Linked DNA regions of Thiohalobacter thiocyanaticus. The protein of the gene in region 2 interacts with the protein of the main gene of each other region in a pairwise test. Links are inferred from orthologs where the notes say so. Each region holds a gene or a part of one and is shown on either strand. Other genes may lie near its edges.

Region 1 (3,261 bases), 190 kb from region 2 along the record:
CTCCAGTACAGCAGGATCAGCAATGCCCAGTCCGGGCGGTAGAGTTCCAGCACGCGCGGCAGCGGCACGATGCCGAGGACCAGGCCGATCAGCAGGCTGAGCAGGATCACGCCGCCGCCCTGGTGTCGAACCAGTGTGCTCATGGTGTCGATTCCCCGGCAGGTTCGTCTGCGGCCGGTTCCGTTGCGGCCGGATCCATGCCGGCCTCGCCCTGGGACCAGACCAGCAGCACCTCGCGGCTGCGATTGAGTTCGGCCAGCGGCCGGGCGAAGACCTGAGCAAAGGACTCGCCCGGGTCGCGGATCACGCTCTGTACCTCCGCCACCGGGTAGCCGGGGGGGAAGCGGCCGCCGAGTCCCGAGGTGATCAGCAGATCACCGGATTCGATGTCGGCGTTGTTGGGCAGATAGGGCAGGGACAGGCTGGTCAGTGAGCCGGTGCCCAGGGCGATGCTGCGCAGGCCGTTGCGGTTGACCTGCACCGGTACGGCGTGGGCGGGATCGGTGATGAGCATGGCGGTGGCGGAAAAGGGCCCGGCCTGGATCACCTGCCCCATCACCCCATTGGCATCGACCAGTGGCTGGCCGGTGTAGAGATCGGCATAGCGCCCCTTGTTGAGCAGAATCTGGTGGCGATAGGGGTCCAGGTCCACGGCCATGATCTCGGCGATCAGGACCCGTTCACGGACCTTGAAGGAAGAGTCCAGCAGTTCACGCAGGCGCAGATTTTCTGCCTCCAGCGCCTCCAGTTTCTGCAGTTCCGCCTTGAGAATGAGCTGCTCGGTGCGCAGGCGGGCGTTTTCCTCCTGCAGCGTCCGGCGGCTGGAGAGGGTCTCCTGAAACCAGTCCTGGCTGGCCGCCGGCAGATCGACCAGCCATTGAATGGGGAAGACCACCACCGACAGGGCCGAACGCAGGCTGTCCAGATGCTGCTGGCGCTGATCGAGGGTCATCAGGAGGATGGAGGCGAAGACGAAGACCACCAGCCTGGCAGTCAGGGAGGGGCCTTGTGTGAAGATGAGTTTGATGGTTCCGTGCTCCGCGTGTCCGGGTGTTGGACCAGCAGTAATGGTACCTGTCCGGGGCGGGATGGGCTATATGGGTAGAGCACTCAGCAGTGTTTGACGGTGAACTTCTCCCCCTTGATGGGGGAGGCCGGGAGGGGGTGAATGTCAATCAACGCACCCCCGCCTCAATCCTCCCCCATCAAGGGGGAGGAGGTTAGAGGTCACCCCTCCAGCGAGAATACGTCCCCGCCGCGCTCGTCCATCATCTCCAGGGCGCGGCCGCCGCCGCGGGCCACGCAGGTGAGCGGATCGTCGGCGACCACCACCGGCAGGCCGGTTTCCTCCATCAGCAGCCGGTCCAGATCGCGCAGCAGGGCGCTGCCGCCGGTGAGCACGATGCCGCGCTCGGCCACGTCCGCGCCCAGTTCCGGCGGGGTCTGTTCCAGCGCCGTCTTGACCGCGCTGACGATGCCGGACAGCGGCTCCTGCAGGGCCTCGAGGATCTCGTTGCTGTTCAGGGTGAAGCTGCGCGGCACGCCCTGGGCCAGGTTGCGGCCCTTGACCTCCAGTTCCTTGACCTCGTTGCCCGGGTAGGCCGAGCCGATCTCGTGCTTGATGCGTTCGGCGGTGGATTCGCCGATCAGGGTACCGTAGTTGCGGCGCACGTAGTTGATGATGGCCTCGTCGAAACGGTCGCCGCCGATGCGTACGGAGGAGGAGTAGACGATGCCGTTCAATGAGATCACGGCCACCTCGGAGGTGCCGCCGCCGATGTCCAGCACCATGGAGCCGCTGGCCTCGTCGACCGGCATGCCGGCGCCGATGGCTGCGGCCATCGGCTCCTCGATCAGGTAGACCTCGCGGGCCCCGGCGCCGGCGGCCGATTCCTTGATGGCGCGGCGCTCGACCTGGGTGGAACCGCAGGGTACGCAGATCAGCACCCGCGGGCTGGGCCGGAAGAAGCGGCCCTCGTGCACCTTGTGGATGAAGTGCTGGAGCATCTTCTCGGTGACGGTGAAATCGGCGATCACGCCGTCCTTGAGCGGGCGGATGGCGGTGATGTTGCCCGGGGTGCGGCCGAGCATGCGCTTGGCCTCGATGCCGACGGCGGCGATGCTCTTGGGGCCGCCCGGGCCGCGGTCCTGACGGATGGCGACGACGGAGGGCTCGTTGAGCACGATGCCGCGCCCGCGGACATAGATTAAGGTGTTGGCCGTGCCCAGGTCGATGGAGAGATCTTCCGAGAAGATCCCGACGAGACGTTTGAAACCCAGCATTGGTTGGTGATGCCTCCGCGAATTTCGGCGTACTGTAGCAACGGGTGGGGGTTTGGGCAAGACAGCTGTCGGCAGGCTGAGGCCGGCATCACAATGATTTCGCTGAAAAGCGGGGGCGCGCGATCGGTCCGGGAGCAGAATAACGCCTTTTCCCTGACAGGGGGGTGAGCAAGGCGGATCCGCCATGCATCACCCTCCCCTCGGTCGCCTCCCGTCAAGGAAGGGGAGAGGCTGGACAGCCTGGCGCTACACCCCGGGCCCGGGGTGTGTTAATTTTCGCGTTTCCCGCAAGCCTGATCAGTCATTCAAGGAGTCGTCCTCATGGCCCTGAAGCCAGCGGAAGTGGAAAAGATCGCGCATCTGGCCCGGCTGGCCATCGATCCGGCCGATGTCGAGGGCTATGCCCGCAACCTGTCCGATATCCTGGCCTTCGTCGAGCAGCTTGAAGCGGTGGATACCGGCGATGTGACCCCGATGGCGCATCCCCTGGAGGCGACCCAGCGCCTGCGCCCGGACGCCGTCACCGAGACTGATCAGCGCACGCACTTCCAGGCCAGCGCCCCGGCCGTCGAGGCCGGCCTGTACCTGGTGCCGCGCGTCATCGAGTAAGACGGTTCGAATTTCAGCGATCAGCAACGGATACCCCATGCATACCAAAACCCTGGCCGAACTGGCCCGCGGTCTGCGCGACCGGTCCTTCTCCAGCGAGGAACTGACCCGCCACTATCTCGAGCGTATCAAACGCCTCGATGGCGGGCTCAATGGTTTCATCACCCTGTGCGAGGACGCCGCCCTGGCCCGGGCGCGCGAGGCCGACATCCAGCTGGCCTCCGGCAGACCCGGGCCGCTCACCGGCATTCCCTTCGCCCACAAGGACATCTTCTGCACCGACGGGGTGAAGACCAGCTGCGGCTCGCGCATGCTGGACAACTTCATCGCCCCCTACGACGCCACCGTCACCGCCCGCTTCAAGCAGGC
Region 2 (3,292 bases):
GGCGCGAGAGGCCGGTATCGATTTCACCCGGTTGGTGCTGCGGATACTGCAGACCAGCGAGGACGCGAAGTCATGAGCAGGAAGAGGCCTGGACAGGCGGTCAGGCGCGAAACCGAACAGCCGGCGTCCCGGCGCTGGGTGACGCTGCTCGGCAACGGTCTGGCCGCGCTGGCGCTGGTGCTGGCGCTGACCGGGGTTCATCAGTTGCTCGACTGGCTGCGTGATCCGCATGCCTGGCCGGTGCGTGAGGTGCAGATCGAAGGCGAATTCCGGCATCTGCGTCATGAACAGATTGCCGCGGCCACCCGGGACATGCTGCGGCATGGCTTTTTCGGGGTCGAGGTCGGCGCCGTGCAGCAGCGCCTGGCCGAGTTGCCCTGGGTGGAGGAGGCCGCGGTGCGGCGTATCTGGCCGGACGGGATGCAGCTGCGCATCCGGGAACAGATACCGGTGGCGCGCTGGGGCGAGGATGGACTGCTCAACGCGCGCGGCGAACTGTTCCAGCCGGACAACGTGGCCGAGTTCGCCGCACTGCCGCGACTGGCCGGGCCGATCAGCCTGCGCGAGCGGGTGATCCGGCGTTACATCGAATTCCGACAGGCGCTGCAGCAGATCGAGCGCCACCCGGTCAGCATCGACTTGGATGCGCGCCGCGCCTGGCGGGTGGAACTGGACAATGGAATGAGTATCCGGCTCGGTCGGCAGGACGAGGCCCGGCGCATGGCGCTGTTCATCGACGCCTATCCGCGGGTCTTCGCCGCCGCGCCGCAGCCGGCGCGCACTGTGGACATGCGCTACAGCAATGGTTTTGCCGTGCACTGGATGACAGCCGCGACACCGCAACGGCAAGAGGGTTGATATGACGAAAAGGTCGGAAAAGAACATGATCGTGGGACTGGATATCGGCACCTCCAAGGTGGTCGCCATTGTCGGCGAGGTGCTGCCCGAGGGCGGCATCGAGATCATCGGCATCGGCTCGCATCCCTCGCGCGGGATGAAGAAGGGCGTGGTGGTGAACATCGAGTCAACGGTGCATTCCATCCAGCGCGCTATCGAGGAGGCCGAGTTGATGGCCGGCTGCCAGATCCATTCGGTCTATGCCGGCATCGCCGGCAGCCATATCCGCAGCCTGAATTCGCACGGCATCGTGGCCATCCGCGACAAGGAGGTCACGCCGGGTGATGTGGAGCGGGTGATCGACGCCGCGCGCGCAGTGGCGATTCCCGCCGATCAGAAGATCCTGCATATCCTGCCCCAGGAATTCATCATCGATAACCAGGAGGGCATCAAGGAGCCGGTGGGCATGTCCGGCGTGCGCCTGGAGGCCAAGGTGCATCTGGTCACCGGCGCGGTGAGCGCGGCGCAGAACATCATCAAGTGCGTGCGCCGCTGCGGGCTGGAGGTCGACGACATCATCCTCGAGCAGCTGGCCTCGAGCTACTCGGTGCTGACCGAGGACGAGAAGGAGCTGGGCGTGTGTCTGGTCGACGTCGGCGGCGGCACCACCGACATGGCCGTGTTCACGGAAGGCTCCATCCGGCATACCTCGGTGATCCCCATCGCCGGCGATCAGGTGACGAACGATATCGCCGTGGCCCTGCGCACGCCGACTCAGCATGCCGAGGAGATCAAGATCAAATACGCCTGCGCCCTGACCCAGCTGGCCAGTTCCGACGACACCATCGAGGTGCCCAGCGTCGGTGACCGGCCGGCGCGGCGGCTGGCGCGCCATACCCTGGCCGAGGTGGTCGAGCCGCGCTACGAGGAACTGCTCACCCTGGTGCAGTCGGAGCTGCGCCGCAGCGGGTTCGAGGATCTGGTCGCCGCCGGCATCGTGCTGACCGGCGGCAGTTCCAAGATGGAAGGCCTGGTGGACCTGGCCGAGGAGGTGTTCCACATGCCGGTGCGCCTGGGTATGCCCCAGTACGTCGCCGGCCTGGCGGATGTCGTGCGCAATCCGATCTACGCCACCGGCGTGGGTCTGCTGCTGTTCGGCAATCAGAATCAGTCCCATCTCAACCTGGACATCCAGGGGCGGGGATTTCGCGGGGTCTGGGACCGGATGAAGAGCTGGTTCCAGGGAAATTTCTAGTTACGCAGTCACGGGGTTCCCGGTCGGTCCGGGAGCGAAGTGTCACTTAACCATCAAGTGTAATCGAGGAGACGAGCAATGTTTGAACTGATGGATGCATACAGCCAGAACGCTGTAATCAAGGTAATGGGCGTCGGCGGCGGCGGCGGCAATGCGCTGCAGCACATGGTCGAGGCCTGCATCGAAGGTGTGGATTTCATCTGCGCCAACACCGACGCCCAGGCGCTGCAGAACGTCTCGGCGCCGGTCACCCTGCAGCTGGGTTCCAGCATCACCAAGGGGCTGGGCGCCGGCGCCAATCCGGAAGTCGGCCGCCAGGCCGCGATGGAGGACCGCGATCGCATCGCCGAGGCCATCGAAGGCTCGGATATGCTGTTCATCACCGCCGGCATGGGCGGCGGCACCGGCACCGGGGCCGCCCCCATCGTGGCTCAGGTGGCGCGCGACATGGGCATCCTGACCGTGGCCGTGGTGACCAAGCCGTTCCCGTTCGAGGGCCGCAAGCGCATGGATGTCGCGCACAAGGGCATGGAGGAACTGGGCCAGTACGTGGACTCGCTCATCACCATCCCCAACGAGAAGCTGCTCTCCGTGCTGGGCAAGAACATGAGCCTGCTGGATGCCTTCAAGGCCGCCAATGACGTGCTGTTGGGCGCGGTGCAGGGCATCGCCGAGCTGATTACCCGGCCGGGTCTGATCAACGTCGATTTCGCCGACGTGCGCACCGTGATGTCCGAGATGGGCATGGCCATGATGGGGACCGGCGTCGGCCGCGGCGAGGACCGCGCCCGCGAGGCCGCCGAAGCGGCGGTCAACAGTCCGTTGCTGGAGGACATCAATCTGCTGGGCGCGGCCGGTATCCTGGTCAATGTCACCGCCGGCATGGATCTGTCCATCGGCGAGTTCGAGGAGGTCGGCAATACGGTCAAGGAGTTCGCTTCCGAGAATGCCACCGTGGTGGTGGGGACCGTGATCGACCCCGAGATGAACGATGAACTGCGGGTGACCGTGGTGGCCACCGGCCTGGGCCGGCCGAGCCAGGCCGCGCAGCCGGATGAGGAGCCGGCGACGGTCAAGCTGGTGGAAAAGAAGACCAACGGCGAACTCGACTACCAGCAGCTGGATCGGCCCACCGTGATCCGCAAGCGGGCCGCCGGCAGCGACTACGGTTCAGCCGCGCAGAACTATGACAACGATCTG

Evidence for each region.
Region 1: the proteins of ftsA (region 2) and CFK21_RS13925 interact in binary tests that used the Escherichia coli proteins (3 or more experiments, as listed by UniProt). The link is inferred for Thiohalobacter thiocyanaticus from one-to-one orthologs.

The regions. Positions count from the first base shown.
Region 1 is NZ_AP018052.1:3,009,268-3,012,528, reverse strand. Bases 256-3,199 are described here. They hold CFK21_RS13925 (rod shape-determining protein), read right to left. Parts: upstream 2,284-3,199; coding sequence 1,228-2,283; downstream 256-1,227. Other genes in these bases: gatA (Asp-tRNA(Asn)/Glu-tRNA(Gln) amidotransferase subunit GatA), read left to right, coding at 2,930-3,199; gatC (Asp-tRNA(Asn)/Glu-tRNA(Gln) amidotransferase subunit GatC), read left to right, coding at 2,605-2,892; mreC (rod shape-determining protein MreC), read right to left, coding at 256-982. Outside these bases: rod shape-determining protein MreD, read right to left, coding at 1-143; more of mreC, read right to left, coding at 140-255; more of gatA, read left to right, coding at 3,200-3,261. UniProt on the Escherichia coli protein: Forms membrane-associated dynamic filaments that are essential for cell shape determination. Acts by regulating cell wall synthesis and cell elongation, and thus cell shape.
Region 2 is NZ_AP018052.1:2,821,317-2,824,608, reverse strand. The notes cover bases 1-2,975. They hold ftsA (cell division protein FtsA), read left to right. Parts: upstream 1-859; coding sequence 860-2,092; downstream 2,093-2,975. Other genes in these bases: ftsZ (cell division protein FtsZ), read left to right, coding at 2,171-2,975; CFK21_RS13000 (cell division protein FtsQ/DivIB), read left to right, coding at 73-858; CFK21_RS13005 (D-alanine--D-alanine ligase), read left to right, coding at 1-76. In the rest of the region: more of ftsZ, read left to right, coding at 2,976-3,292. UniProt on the Escherichia coli protein: Essential cell division protein that assists in the assembly of the Z ring. May serve as the principal membrane anchor for the Z ring.